2 regions of the Chryseobacterium sp. KCF3-3 genome follow, and region 2 is predicted to be linked to the other one. Evidence: riboswitches for the same ligand, from Rfam matches in the RefSeq annotation. Region 2 holds a riboswitch; the other holds the start of a gene.

Region 1 (7,779 bases), 220 kb from region 2:
CATATCTTCAGTGACGATGGGAGTCATATTCAATCTTGGAAGAGCTCCTATCACTACATCAGCACGTCTTAAGCTTTTGCTGAGTTCTTTAGGATCAATAATGGAAGTCGGTACACGGCTGTCAACAATCGTGTGAAGTCTTCTCAGCTTGGATAAAGAATTGTCAAAAACCTTTACGCTGGCTCCTAAACCAATGGCTGCTTTCGTTGCAAATTCGCCTACAATTCCGGCTCCAAGAATCACTACTTCTGCAGGTCTTACTCCTGTGATCCCTCCCAGCATTAAGCCGTTTGATAAGGCCAGTAATTCTGAAGCATATAAAATGGAAACAGTTCCTGCAATTTCTCCAATTAATCTTACCAATGACAGCTGTTTGTATTCATCAACGATAAATTCAAAAGCAATGGCGTTTATTTTTTTCTCTGCAAGTTTTAAGAAATATTCCTTGTCTCTGAGGTTGATCTGAAGTGCCGAAACCAGATATGTATTAGGTTTCATGTACTCAATTTCGTCTTCAGTAGGAGGGTTGACTTTCAGAATAAGATCCTGCCCGAAAGCCTCTTTAGGATCATTAGTGATCTTCGCTCCTGATTCGGAATACTGTAAATCTGTAAAAAACGAACCTTCCCCGGACCCGGATTCTATAATGATCTCATGGCCGTGCTCTACCAATACCTGTACGGCGTCAGGAGTGATGCAGGTTCTCCTTTCGTTGAGACAGGTCTCTTTAGGAATTCCAATACTAAACTGTTTTCCCTTTTTAATAACCTCCAATTTTTCCTCTTTCGGCATTAATTCTTCTTCTGTGAAAGGAGTAAAAATATTTGTACTCATCCTTAAATTAAATTATGTCTTACAGATTGTTATTTACACTCAATTAATGAGCAAAGATACATAATATTTAATCGAATGAAACTTCTCTGTTTTCACCCGTGTTCACAATACTCATTGTGTGATAGTTGAGACCATAAAGCTCCTCTTCATACACTTCCGGCCACTCGATAATGCATAAAAAAGAGTTGTCCAGATACTCTTCAATACCGATATCATAGACTTCTTCAATGTTTTTTAAGCGGTAAAGATCAAAGTGATATACTTTTCCTTTTTCTGTATTATATTCATTCACAATAGAGTAGGTAGGTGAATTGACTTCATCCTTGCTGCCCATATTTTTAAGCAGAAATTGGGTGAATGTGGTTTTACCTGCTCCCAGATTTCCCTTTAATAAAAGAATATGATGCTGTAATTGAGGAATGATGCTGTCAACAACTTCCTGCCAGTCTTCGATTGTATTGATAGTGAACTGCATATACTAATTTGTTTTGCAAAAATAATGATTTATGAGTTTTTAATGAGAAATTAGAGGCTAGAAATTAGAAATTAGCGGTTGAAAGTTAGAAGCTGAAAGTTATTAATTATGAATGATGAATTATAAGTTATGAGTTTAACTCCTACACATTCAAACCCTACTACCAAAAATCTCGAATCTCGTCATCCCGGGCGCAAAATGTTTCCACTCTCTAGCCCTCAAACCCTCAAACCCTCAAACTCTCAAACCCAACAACTCGAATCCCGAAACCCGAAACACTTCCAACTTCTCCATAAAATTACTTAATTTTACAGCATGATTTCCAAACAGACCATTGATAAGATATTCTCCACAATCCGCGTTGAAGAGATTGTAGGCGAATACGTGCAGTTGAAAAGGGCAGGGTCTAACTACAAAGGACTCAGTCCGTTTCATGAAGAAAAGTCTCCGAGTTTTGTGGTTTCACCCAGCAAGCAGATCTGGAAGGATTTCTCCACAGGAAAAGGTGGTACAGCCATTTCTTTCCTTATGGAAATTGAGAACTTTACTTATCCTGAGGCACTTCGCCACGCTGCCAAAAAATACGGAATTGAAATTGAAGAAGATCAGCGTGAAATTTCTGAGGAAGCAAAAAATGCCCAGACAGAAAAAGATCTTTTATATAAGATTCATGAGGTTGCCAATACTTATTTTCAGGAGATTCTTTGGGATGATCAGGAGGGTAGAAGTATAGGTCTTTCTTATTTCAAAGAAAGAGAGCTGAAGGATGATATCATTAAAAAATTCCAGCTGGGATATTCTCCGGAGAAGAAAAATGCTTTCACGGCTTATGCCCTGGAGAAAGGGTATACCAAAGAAATTCTTGAAAAATCCGGACTTTCTATTTTCCCTGAAAACACTCCTGCAGGCGTAGATCGTTTTAGAGAAAGAGTTATTTTCCCTATTCACAGTTTTTCCGGAAGGGTTTTAGGTTTTGGAGCAAGGATTCTGAAGAATAATGTCAAGACTGCGAAATATCTCAACTCACCGGAAACGGAGATCTATCATAAATCCAATGTTCTTTACGGATTAAACCAGAGTAAACAGGCTATTTCAAGGAAGAATGCCTGTCTTTTGGTGGAAGGATATATGGACGTGATTTCACTTCATATGTCCGGAATTGAAAATGTGGTAGCAAGTTCCGGAACGTCTTTGACTACAGAGCAGATTAAACTGATTAAGAGGCTTACAGAAAATGTAACGATTCTTTTTGACGGTGATAATGCCGGTATCAAGGCCAGTTTCCGAAGTATTGATATGCTCCTGACAGAAGGAATGAATATCCGTGTTTTACTTTTTCCTGATGGAGACGACCCGGATTCCTTTGCCAGAAAACATCCGCAGGATTACGTTGAAAAGTACATCGAAAATGAAGCGATGGATTTTATCGACTTTAAGGCGGAAATTCTGTTGAGAGATATCGGAAATGATCCTATCAAAAAGGCTGAAGCCATAAGGGATATTGTAAAATCGGTTTCTTTTGTACAGAATGCCCTGAAAAGAGAGGTTTATCTTAAAGAAGTTTCCAATAAATTCGGACTTTCCGAACAGAGTCTTTTCAATGAACTGGATGTTCAGAAACAGATCACGCAGAATCAGACTCATCATGTTCAGCAACAGCAGAAGGAAAAAACAGCTGCTCCAAAGATGGAAGTTGTGCCTTTGGACCAGGAAAAAGAAGATCCTTTTCTGTATGATGTACTGTTCATGGAGAACAAGCTGGTAGATCATATGCTGATGTTCGGAGATATTATTCTGAAAAGAAGAAATGATCAGAACGAGGAATATGATATTACCGTTATTGAAGAAATTCTTCATCATTTCGAAGAAGAACAGTATATATTTTTAGTCAAAGAAAATGAGATCATTATCAATCAGGTAAGGGAAGGGATTCAAAAAGATGAGTTGAGAAGTGGAAACTTTTTTGTATCTTTTATGGACGAAGAAATTACTACCAAGGTTGTAGATGCTTTAATTCCGTTGGATGAGCTTGAAAACTGGGCTTCCAGAAATATTTATCCTCCCAATTATGGTGATAAAGTGGCAGATCAGATCAAGGGAGATGTTTTGCTGCATAAATACAGATATATTGACTATCTGATCAAGGAAACGGCTAAAGAACTCGATCAGTACAGCAGTACGGATGAAGTAAAATATTATGAGCTGATCAAAAAGATTACCCTGTTGAAACAGGCGTCTATCCGATTGAATAATATGATCGAATATTCACCTATCAAAGGAATATATGTAGATAGAAAAAGATAATTTGACGTCAGGTTTTTGAGTATTCTGTGACAAAAAGTCCTATAAAATTTTAGGAATAAATATTGTAATTTAAACTTCGAGAATATTTAAAAAATAATACATAATAAAAATATGGACATTAAAAAAGAATTCAGAGATTTCTCTGTAAAGCATTTAGGAAACAACGGTTTGGTTACCGATCAGTATATGGGAATGTATGGCCCAACGAATCTTACTCCGTACATCATGGAAGAAAGAAGATTAAACGTTGCTCAGATGGACGTTTTCTCCCGTCTGATGATGGATAGAATTATCTTCCTTGGAACAGGTATTGATGATCAGGTAGCAAACATTGTTACGGCTCAGCTTTTATTCTTAGAAAGTGCTGATCCTTCAAAAGATATTCAGATCTATATCAATTCTCCTGGTGGAAGTGTATATGCAGGTTTAGGTATTTATGATACGATGCAGATCATTAAGCCGGATGTAGCAACAATCTGTACAGGTATGGCTGCTTCAATGGGAGCTGTATTATTGGTTGCAGGAGAAAAAGGAAAACGTTCTGCGCTTAAGCACTCAAGAGTAATGATTCACCAGCCTTCAGGAGGTGCTCAGGGAGTTGCTTCTGATATGGAAATCAACTTGAGAGAGATGTTGAAACTGAAGCAGGAACTTTATGAAATCATCGGTCATCACTCAGGACAAACATACGAGTGGGTAGAAAAATCTTCTGACAGAGATTACTGGATGACTTCTGAAGAAGCGAAAGGCTACGGAATGGTAGATGAGGTTTTACAAAGATCTACAGAGAAAAAATAATTGATTTTAAAATCATAAGAAAACCGCACCAGATTGGTGCGGTTTTTTTGTTGGATTTGTATTTTAATCACTCATTTAAGTTATTTACCAAATGCTTAGACTCCTGTGGAAAGACACAATTGGAATAATGGTTTATCCATACAGTTTGTCATTCCGTAAGAATACAGCATAAGGATTCAACAACAGATGTGAGAGAAAAATTACAAACCAGATCAAAATTCCAACTGAAGGGGTAAAAATTCCCCTCCGCTGGAGGGGTGGCGAAAATTCAAAGAATTTTTGACGGGGTGGTTTTCAACAGTATATTTTACTCACATCTTCACAAAAAAAGCGACTCAAGTCGCTTTCTCTATTTCTTAACAATCTTATGGATCGTTGTATTTTCAGAGGTCTTAATTTCCACAAAATAAACTCCAGAGTTTAAAGAATGAATATCAATCTTAGTAACTTGGGAAGTCATTACTTTCTGTCCTGCTACAGAATAGATATTCACTTCTTTCAGTTTCTCAGCCGTTTCAATCTGAATAAAATCACTTGCCGGGTTTGGATAAATATTGAGTTTTTTCTTTGTCACAGAAGAAATTCCTAAAGTCAGCTGTGCTTCAGAGGGTGTAAATGGTCTTCTTAGCCCAAAGCTCAACCCAAACCAATCATTATTGCTCAGCTGAATCTGAGAAAGGCTGGCTTTTGTTTGCCAGCTTGATAGATCTTTTCCTTTATATAGCTTCCAGCTGTCTGATCCGGAAGCATTCCCTGCAAAGGAATTCAATGATAGAGTAGCAATCTGATTATTCGCTAATGCAAAATTAAAATAAGAAGCCTGAGATTGGATCAGTTGTAAAGCCTGCTCAGCATTGATACTTCCGTTGTATGTAATTCCAAAAACAAAAGAATTCGCATTTCCGTTGGCATTATCAGTTCCGAAATCAATAACGACAAGGCTTTTATTAGTTCCTGTTCCCACCCAGTTCGTAACCTGAGACGGAGTAAACCAGGCAGAACTGTAGGCTGGAACGGGAGAAGAAGGAGGAATATCGTAATGATCAAGGCCGTAAGTCACTCCATACCATTTTCCGTCCTCCAAAGGCGTATAACCTACACCATTGTTCCATGTCATGTTTGATGAACTGGATCCGGACCATGTTATCCAGCTGTCATCAACAGTAGATGTGTGATGATTATAATTCAGAATAGAAAGATATCCCGTAGGAATGTCAACCTGCATTTGGGATTCTGCTGCCACAATTGCATTGATAAGATCTTCCATCAACAGGCCATCGCCGTCAAAACGATATCCCCATGCATAAGAATTGGGAGAGCTGTCATCATTAAAATCTGCAATGAAATATGCTTTTTTAGAACCTGTTCCTACCCAAAATTTAATGTCGTTTTCTGTAAATTGGGCCGACAATACCTGCATGCAAAGCAGTAAGAAAAAAAGATAGATTTTCCTCATGATATAATTAATTTAAAGTTTTATTCCCGAAACTTATCTTCAGAGGAGAAATAATTCTTTCTCTGAATCTGGTGCTTTACGGCAGGTCTCCTGGCTCACATCTTACAGCTTCCTTCCCGGATTTTCAGGTCCAGTGGTTTTTCGTGCAGTAAGTTTAAACAGTTTACAGTTGCGGGTACAGCCCAAGATTTGAATATTATTCTCACTTGATTCCCTATTAATGAACATTGTTCAGCCTTAAAACGCTGCAAATATATCATATAAATTGATAAGTCCGTTTTGTGAATTATTTTCCTTTAAAAAGTTGATTTTCAAATTGATTAACGATTGGGCTGGATTCTTGGTTTTTCATTTTCAAACAGGTTCTTTTATTATTTATCTTCAATGCATTCTGTCTGTTCTATTGTTAAAAAACAATTATCATTGTATTTAAGATCAGTTTACAATCAAGCCCTATTTTCGCAGCCATAAAATAGCATATGAAAAAATTACTATGTTCTGTGGGTATACTGGCTGTATTGGCTTCCTGTAAAAGTGATGACGATACCACAATGATTAATCAGGATATTAATTATTCCAAACTACCTCAGGAATTTCCATTTACAAAACTGGCTACAATAAACGGTGTGGATGTTATTAACGGTGGCTTTGGTTCCGGAGCAGCTGCTCATCCTACAAGAAAGGGAGAATTTTATGTCATTACAGATAGAGGTCCTAATACCGACTTCCAGAATGGGAAAAAGTTTCTTGCTCCTAATTTTACTCCAACCATTATGCATTTTAAAATCAATGCTGACGGAAATGTAGAGGTCATCAAATATATTAAACTTAAAAATCCATCCGGACAACCTATTACAGGACTTCCAAATCCTGTAGGAATGGGAAGTACCGGAGAAGTAGCTTATGATGCTTCCGGAAATGTTTTGGGTACTGATCAATATGGTCTTGATAGCGAAAGTATTGTTGCTGCCGCTGATGGTACATTCTGGGTTTCTGATGAATATGGTCCACATATCGTACATTACAGTGTAGACGGAGTAGAAATGGAAAGAATAAGCCCTGTTGGCGTAAATACAGGACCAAGAAAACTACCAGCTGTTTTAGCAAAAAGAAGAGCCAACAGAGGAATGGAAGGACTTTGCATGACTCCGGATGGAAGAACATTGGTAGGTACAATACAATCCATGATGTTTGTTCCTAGTAAAGCATTGGCCACCAATACTACTTTAACGAGAATTGTCACTTTTGATATTATTACAGGGCAAACCAAGCAGTTTTTATACAAACAGGATGGTGGCGCTTCTGATTCGGTGTGTGATATTACAGCCATCAGCAATAATGAATTCCTGGTGATTGAAAGAGACGGAAATTTCGGTTCTCAGGGAGGAATCAAAAAAGTATACAGAATCAATCTGAGCAATGCTTCCGATGTGAACGGAGCCGATATTAATGCGGTGGACGGAATGAAAATTAACGGAAAAGCTTTAGAGCAGTGTTCATGGGATGAAATTACCAATGCAGGAATAAAAGCTGTTACCAAAACATTAGCCGTAGATCTGGTTGCAAAACTGGGTTACGAGCATGATAAATTCGAAGGAATTGTTTATTTAGGAAATAATAAACTGGCTGTTTTCAATGATGATGATTTTGGAGTAGTGGATGATGGAAACGGAAATCCAAAAGCTAAAATTTTACCTAAAACGGGTAAAGTAGACAAAGGAACAATGTATGTAGTCGATATTCAATAATTAGATTTTTTTAACGGAAAAGCGGCGGAATCTTCGATTCCGCCGCTTTTTATTGGATGATATATAAATATTTTATATTAGTTAAAACCTTCAATAATCTTAGAGAAATCCTCTAATTTCAAAGCTGCTCCTCCAATCAGACCTCCGTCGATATCCGGCTGAGA
Region 2 (7,779 bases):
GTTGACATCCAGATCAACAAGCGTATCGTATTCTAAAGAGTTTTCCAATACAATTCTCTGTTGTTTTTCCGGGAATATTCTGGCAAGATTTACTTTGTATTTCTTGATCAGTTCAGGAATTCCTTCTTCTCTTCTGCGTTTGTGACCGATTGGATATTCTACAACGATTTCTTCCAGCACGGTTCCGTCCTTTAATTCTACCGTTAAAGCATTGGCAATCGAACGTTTTTCAGGATCATGATAATCTGTGGTGAACTGTACATCTTCCACACATTCAATTTTATCACGAAGGATGTCGATTCTTGGATCTGATGCTATGTTATCTTCATAGTCTGCAGCAGTAAGCCTTCCGAAGATCAGTGGAACTGCTACCATGTACTGAATAGCGTGATCACGGTCAGCAGGATTGTTCAATGGACCTTTTTTATCAATGATACGAATGCAGGCTTCGTGGGTACGGATGGTTATTTTCTTGATGTCTTCAGCAGATTTTCCTGATTGTTTTAATTGATGATGTAAAGTCATAGCTGCTTCTACAGCTGTCTGAGAGTGGAATTCTGCAGGGAATGAAATTTTAAACAAAACATTTTCCATCACATAAGAACCATAATCTCTCTGGAATTTGAATTCATTTCCTTTGAAAGATACATCATAGAATCCCCATGTTTTTGCAGTTAATACAGATGGATAACCCATTTCGCCTGTCTGGGCAATTAATGCCAGACGTACAGCTCTTGAAGTGGCATCTCCTGCAGCCCATGATTTGCGGCTTCCTGTATTGGGAGCGTGACGGTATGTTCTTAAAGACTGTCCATCAACAAATGCTAGAGAAACGGCATTGATTAATTCATCACGCGTCAAACCGATTAGTTTTCCTACAACGGCTGTAGAGGCTAGTTTCACCAATAAAACATGGTCTAAACCTACTTTGTTGAATGAATTTTCTAACGCAATTACGCCTTGTATTTCGTGAGCCATAATCATTGCTTCCAGAACCTGTTTCATTTTCAGCGGAGCTTTTCCTTCTGCGATATTCGTTCTTGAAAGCCAGTCAGCGGTTGCTAAAATTCCTCCCAGGTTATCTGAAGGGTGTCCCCATTCAGCAGCTAGCCAGGTATCATTGAAATCAAGCCATCGGATAATTGCTCCAATGTTGAAAGCAGCCTGTACCGGATCCAGCTGAAACTGTGTACCAGGAACTTTAGCTCCATTCGGAACAACAGTACCTTTTACGATAGGTCCTAAAAGTTTGGTACATGCAGGATAAGTCAGTGCTTCCAATCCGCATCCGATCGTGTCTAATAAACAGTAGTGTGCTGTTTTCCAGGCTAAATCGTTTTTGATTTCATAGCGTAATACATAATCTGCAATATCTGTTAATACCTGATCCGGCTGTGGTCTTTCGTTTGAAATGTGTGATGACATCTTTATTTTTTAGTTTAATTATGAATTGATTTTTTATTTTCTGTTTTCGATGTTGACAAAGTCTTTATTTTCAGGGCCTGTATAATTGGCACTTGGGCGGATAATTTTTCCATCCTGTCTTTGTTCGATAATGTGTGCACTCCATCCTGTGACTCTGGAGATAACGAATAACGGAGTGAACATCAATGTGGGAACTCCCATCAGGTGATAAGATACCGCAGAGAACCAGTCCAGATTCGGGAACATTTTCTTTTCTCCCCACATCACAGTTTCCAGTCTTTCAGCAATATTATACAGCAGCATGTCTCCGGCTTCTTCGGAAAGTTCTTTGGCTACTTTTTTTATCACTACGTTTCTTGGGTCCGATATGGTATAAACAGGATGTCCGAATCCGATGATTACTTCTTTGTCAGCAATACGTTTTCTGATGTCTTCTTCTGCTTCATCAGGAGAATTGTAGCGGCTTTGGATTTCGAAAGCTACTTCATTGGCTCCTCCATGTTTTGGACCTCTCAAAGCACCAATAGCTCCTGTGATACAAGAATAAAAGTCCGATGAGGTTCCGGCAATAACTCGGGCAGTGAACGTAGATGCATTAAACTCATGTTCAGCATACAGATTAAGAGATATTTCCATTGCTTTCACCCACGAATCCGGTGCTTTTTTACCATGCAGCAAATGAAGGAAATGTCCGCCAATAGTATCATCGTCCGTTTCTACATTGATCTCTTTGCCATTGTGTGTATAGTGATACCAATATAAAAGTCCTGAACTGAAGGAAGCCAGTAGTTTGTCGGCAATATCTCTTGCTCCCGCAACATTGTGGTCATCTTTTTCAGGCTGAATACTTCCGATTGCTGAAACCATTGAACGCATAACGTCCATTGGATGTGCGGCTGCCGGAATACTTTTTAAGATATTTCTTACAGAGTGGGGAAGTCCTCTCAGTGATTTTAATTTTGCTTTATAGTTTTTGAGTTGAGCTTCAGTAGGCAGCTGGCCATAAATCAGAAGATAGGCTACTTCCTCAAATTGTGCTCTTTCTGCAAGATCCAAAATATCATAACCTCTGTAATGAAGGTCATTTCCACTTTTTCCTACACTGCAAAGAGCAGTATTGCCTGCTGTTACCCCTGAAAGAGCTACACTTTTTTTAGGTTTAAATGTTGGTTCGCTATTCGTTGACATGAGTATTTTGTTTAAAAAGGTTATCTAATTTTTGTTCATAATCATAGTAGCCGATGCTTTGATAGAGTTCTTCTCTGGTCTGCATCGTATCCAGTACGTTAGCTTGTGTTCCATCCTGACGGATATGCTGGTAGACATTCTGTGCTGCTTTATTGGCTGCCCTGAATGCGGAAAGAGGGTAGAGGATAAGCCCTACACCTGCGTTTTTCAGTTCTTCAACGGTGTACATTTTGATCATCCCAAACTCAGTAATGTTGGCTAATACGGGGATTCCGGCAGCATCAACAAATTTTTGATAAAAACTTAAATCGGGTACTGCTTCGGCAAAAATGAAATCTGCACCAGCTTCCTTGTAGGCGATGGCTCTTTCTAATGTTTTTTCAAGACCTTCATTTGCAAAAGCGTCTGTTCTGGCTCCAATCACAAAATTTTCATCGGTACGGGCATCTGCAGCCGCTTTAAGTCGGTCTACCATTTCCTCTTTGCTTACGATTTCTTTTCCAGGACGGTGTCCGCAACGTTTTGCACCCACCTGATCCTCAATGTGAATGGCTGCTGCACCAGCTTTGATTAATGATTTAATAGTTCGGGCAACATTAAAGGCAGAAGGTCCAAATCCTGTATCAATATCCACCAAAAGGGGTAAATCACAAATATTAGTAATACGCTGAACATCTATGAGTACATCATCCAGAGTGGTAATCCCTAAATCAGGAATTCCTAAAGATCCTGCAGCAACACCTCCTCCTGAAAGATAGATTGCATTAAAACCAGCCTGCTGTGCCAATAATGCATGATTGGCATTGATGGCTCCCACAATCTGAAGGGGATTTTCTTTTTCCATTGCCTCCCGGAATTTCAGGCCGGGGGATTTCCAGTTTTCATTTTTGATCATTTTAATATGTATTGTTGAGTTGAAATTTGTTTATCAGTGAAGAAGCCGGGAATCTGTAAAGACATAGCTTTTGAGTAAAAAAAGAAAAGATGGGTGACAATTTGAGAAATCTTACTATCCTGCAGCTGATGAGAATTTTGATAAAATCTTCCTGAGCAGGTCTGTAAAATAAACCTGTTACGACTCCACGAATAATTAAGATTGCTTTGGTACACCATTACTTTTTACATTGATTAAATCCTATAAAAAGTCCTCAGTAAACTTCGCGGTGCTTTATGAAGAAAGAAAAATTACGGAAAGGGGATACGAATGAGCCACAGAATCATGAGAAGTACCCAATGTACACTCATATCCATCTCAAAAAAATAACATAGGTTGATAAAACTGTTTTTATCACACTATATCCATATCGTATCATACCTGACTGTAAGCTTCAAATCGCGAAAGCATCGTCAATACGAAATAGGCAGGTCTCCTGACTTGTAACGGTTTTTATCATCCTTCCCATATGAAAAATATACAGTGGATATCAATTGATAAAAACTTTTTGTTTGTTACTTACAGTTGCGCGACAGTTCGTGATTTACACACGATTCCCTTTTAATACACAGCTAAGTGTAACCAGTTTCGGTTGATAAAGAAGGTTTTAAGAACTCCTTGGTGGTAAATATAAGTATTTTATAATAACGAAAAAGATATTTTATGTAATCAATAGTTTTTTTACTGTAATCTATTGGAAATGCTTAAGTTGTGATGGGTGTTTTAGGGTGAAAACGGATTATTTGTGTTGTTAAATTAATATAAAAGATAACCGAAAAATTAAAGATAGTTAATAAATTTACTGTTCTTCTTTCATTTTATAAATTTTATTAATCGTATATTATTGATTATGGTAGACATTGCAGAATTTAAACAAAATCTGGGTTTGAGTGAAGTTCCTGTAGAGCTTGAAAAACTGATTTACTTCCAGAATACCATTTCCTCGTTTGAAAATTATTCGCAAGGCTTTGGTGTGTTAATCGATAGTAAATCCGGACTGAAAAGCTGGAGTGATGATGAAAGTTTTTTGAATAGTATGCTGCCTTTTGCTCAGGCCAATGGTTCAGGTTCATTCTATGCAATCTGGAATAATGCAACGGATCAGCCTTTAAATAAAATGCCTGTTGTGGTTTTTGGAGATGAAGGTGGAGTTCATATTGTCGCTGAAAATAGTGTACAGTTTTTACATTTGCTCACTTTTGACACTGAGATTTCAGTAGACTTTGATGAAGCTTATTTTTATAGAGATGAAGAGGATTATGAAGAGAGTCCGGATTTAAATGAATATTTGAGGTGGATGAAAGGAGATTACGGTTTAAGCCAGATTGAAGAACCTGATGTGTTGATTCAAAATGCTCAGGCTCGATATAAAGAAAGTTTTGATCAATGGTTTGGGCAATATTTTACAGATCATTAATCTTATATTAATAACTTCTCTGTAGAAGATTTTCATTTTTGATAAGTGAAGTTTTTTTTGAGTACGAAATGATTCGAACCTTTGACCGTCCCGATTTCAATCGGGATGCTCTATCCAGTCTGTTTTATCAATGATTTTTAAGTAATGAATAAAAACAAAAAAGACTTACTAAAAATAGTAAGTCTTTATGTGAGCGCGAAAGGATTCGAACCTTTGCCGTCCCGATTGAAATCGGGATGCTCTATCCAGTCTGTTTTATCAATGATTTTTAAGTAAGGAATAAAAACAAAAAAGACTTACTAAAAATAGTAAGTCTTTATGTGAGCGCGAAAGGATTCGAACCTTTGACCGTCTGCTTAGAAGGCAGATGCTCTATCCAGCTGAGCTACGCACCCTTAGAAGTTGATTCTCGCTTAGTAAATAAGCACATTAAAAAGTCGGGGCGGCAGGATTCGAACCTGCGACCTCCTGGTCCCAAACCAGGCGCGATGACCGGACTACGCTACGCCCCGAATATATAAGAAGAGCGGAGGGTAAGGGATTCGAACCCTTGCGACACTTTCGCGTCGACAGTTTAGCAAACTGCTCCGTTAACCACTCCGGCAACCCTCCTTTTTGTTTATTTTTTAATGATCGTTGTTCCGTTATTGCGAGTGCAAATATAGAACAGATTTCTTTATTTACCAAATAAAATTCAAGAAATTTTTGTGTATTTTTGAGGTAATAAATCATTCAAAAACCAAACTGATGCGTAAAACATTATATATCATCGGATTAAGCACTTTTGTTTTTTCATGTACTTCTCAACAAAATGTAAAAAAAAATACTTACAAACCGAAAACCCCAATAACACAGGCGAAACCGACGGTTCAAACAACTCCTCCGGTCGCTCCAAAACCAAAAGTTGTATCTGATCATGGAGTAGACTTTTTTACTACTAATATAGCAGACCCAACAAAAAATGATAATACGGCAAGTTATGGTTCTATTGTATCTGCAAAACCAGCCGGATACAAGGTGGTGAAAACTTATTTCCCTGCGATAGCCCAGAATTTCAGACAACGTTATCTTATATTACATTATACAGCTCTTGCGGACGATAAATCTCTTACTGTTCTTACCCAGCAGGCAGTGAGTGCCCATTATCTGGTAAATAATACAGGAGATAACGAGATCTATCAGTTGGTAGATGAAAATAAGCGAGCCTATCATGCAGGAGTAAGCGCTTGGAGAAATGACAAAAATCTCAATGATAATTCTATCGGTATTGAAATTGTAAATACAGGCTATACTACAGATGCTACCGGCAAAAGAACTTTTGCTCCTTTTAGCGATGACCAGGTGAAAAAAGTAGCTGCCTTGGTTAAAGATATTGTGACAAGATATCAGATTCAGCCTACGAATGTATTGGCGCATGCCGATATTGCACCTACAAGAAAGCAGGATCCGGGACCTATGTTCCCATGGAAAAAACTGTATGATGAGTACCAGGTTGGAATGTGGTATGATGAAGCCGCTAAACAGACTTATCTTGAGGCAGCACAGGCTGATATTACGGCAAGATATAATGAGGCCAGTTTTATCTTCCTTATTCAAACTTCATTGCAGAAATTTGGATATGCACTTGATCTTAGCGGAAAATGGGATGATGCTACCAAAAAAACAATTGAAGCTTTCCAGTATCATTTCCGTCCACAGAATTATGACGGAATTATGGATGGCGAAACATGGGCAATACTCCAGGCTTTAAATCAAAAATATCCAACAAAATAATTCAAATTAAAACGCATCGGTTAGATGCGTTTTTGCTATCTTTAAACGATCAAAAACAGTAAAATATCTGTAATGGAAAATTTCAGAAAAGAAAGTGATCTATTAGGCGAACTGAATGTGCCTTTAGATGCTTATTATGGGGTTCAGACACAAAGAGCTATCAACAATTTTAAAATCTCAGGGCAGCTTTTGTCTTCATATCCGGATTTCATAAAAGGATTGGCGTTTGTAAAAAAAGCAGCAGCTAAAACCAATTATGAACTAGGACTTCTAGACGAAAACCTGTATTTTAAAATAGCAGAAGCGTGTGATGAAATTGTAGAAGGGAAATATCATGAGCAGTTTCCGGTAGATATGATTCAGGGAGGAGCAGGAACTTCTATCAACATGAATGCGAATGAAGTGATCGCCAATATCGTGTTGGAAAAGCTAGGGAAAAATAAAGGAGAATATGAATTCTGTTCACCTAATGACCATATCAACCTTTCTCAGTCTACCAACGATGCTTACCCTACAGCAATCAAAATGGGATTGCTTCAGATGAATATCGGATTGGTAGAAAAACTGGAAAGAATTATCACAGCTTTCCGTGCAAAAGGACAGGAGTTCCATGATGTTATTAAAATGGGACGTACACAACTTCAGGATGCCGTTCCAATGACTTTGGGACAGGAATTTGAAGCTTATGCAGCCACTTTAGAAGAGGATATCTCCAAACTGAATAACAATGCCAACCTATTTGTAGAAGTAAATATGGGAGCAACCGCTATCGGAACTGGATTAAATGCTCCGGTAGGATATGCTACTCTTTGTGCTAAAAACTTAGCTCAGATTACAGGATTCCCGATTGTTTCAGCACCGGATCTAGTAGAAGCTACTCCTGACACAGGATCTTATGTGATTTATTCTTCAGCTACAAAGCGTCTTGCGGTGAAGCTGTCCAAAATCTGTAACGATTTAAGATTACTTTCATCAGGTCCAAGAGCTGGTCTTTTTGAAATCAACCTGCCGCCAATGCAGCCAGGATCTTCTATCATGCCAG

What was found. A riboswitch is a leader RNA that binds a small molecule or an ion and turns the genes downstream of it on or off. The one in region 2 is predicted to bind cobalamin.
Region 1: linked by a shared signal. The riboswitch ahead of ACKTTZ_RS15090 (T9SS type A sorting domain-containing protein) and the one ahead of prpB (methylisocitrate lyase) in region 2 are both predicted to bind cobalamin.

The regions. Positions count from the first base shown of each region.
Region 1 is NZ_AP035792.1:3,325,675-3,333,453, forward strand. It holds gene ACKTTZ_RS15070 (alanine dehydrogenase) at 1-834, opposite strand, end outside; gene tsaE (tRNA (adenosine(37)-N6)-threonylcarbamoyltransferase complex ATPase subunit type 1 TsaE) at 902-1,309, opposite strand; gene dnaG (DNA primase) at 1,625-3,613, shown strand; gene clpP (ATP-dependent Clp endopeptidase proteolytic subunit ClpP) at 3,725-4,411, shown strand; gene ACKTTZ_RS15090 (T9SS type A sorting domain-containing protein) at 4,761-5,867, opposite strand; cobalamin riboswitch at 5,930-6,122, opposite strand; gene ACKTTZ_RS15095 (esterase-like activity of phytase family protein) at 6,347-7,615, shown strand; gene tpiA (triose-phosphate isomerase) at 7,693-7,779, opposite strand, start outside.
Region 2 is NZ_AP035792.1:3,109,557-3,117,335, forward strand. It holds gene ACKTTZ_RS14040 (bifunctional 2-methylcitrate dehydratase/aconitate hydratase) at 1-1,425, opposite strand, end outside; gene prpC (2-methylcitrate synthase) at 1,459-2,613, opposite strand; gene prpB (methylisocitrate lyase) at 2,600-3,508, opposite strand; cobalamin riboswitch at 3,956-4,149, opposite strand; gene ACKTTZ_RS14055 (hypothetical protein) at 4,398-4,964, shown strand; tRNA gene ACKTTZ_RS14060 (tRNA-Arg) at 5,286-5,359, opposite strand; tRNA gene ACKTTZ_RS14065 (tRNA-Pro) at 5,402-5,476, opposite strand; tRNA gene ACKTTZ_RS14070 (tRNA-Ser) at 5,492-5,576, opposite strand; gene ACKTTZ_RS14075 (N-acetylmuramoyl-L-alanine amidase) at 5,712-6,737, shown strand; gene aspA (aspartate ammonia-lyase) at 6,810-7,779, shown strand, end outside.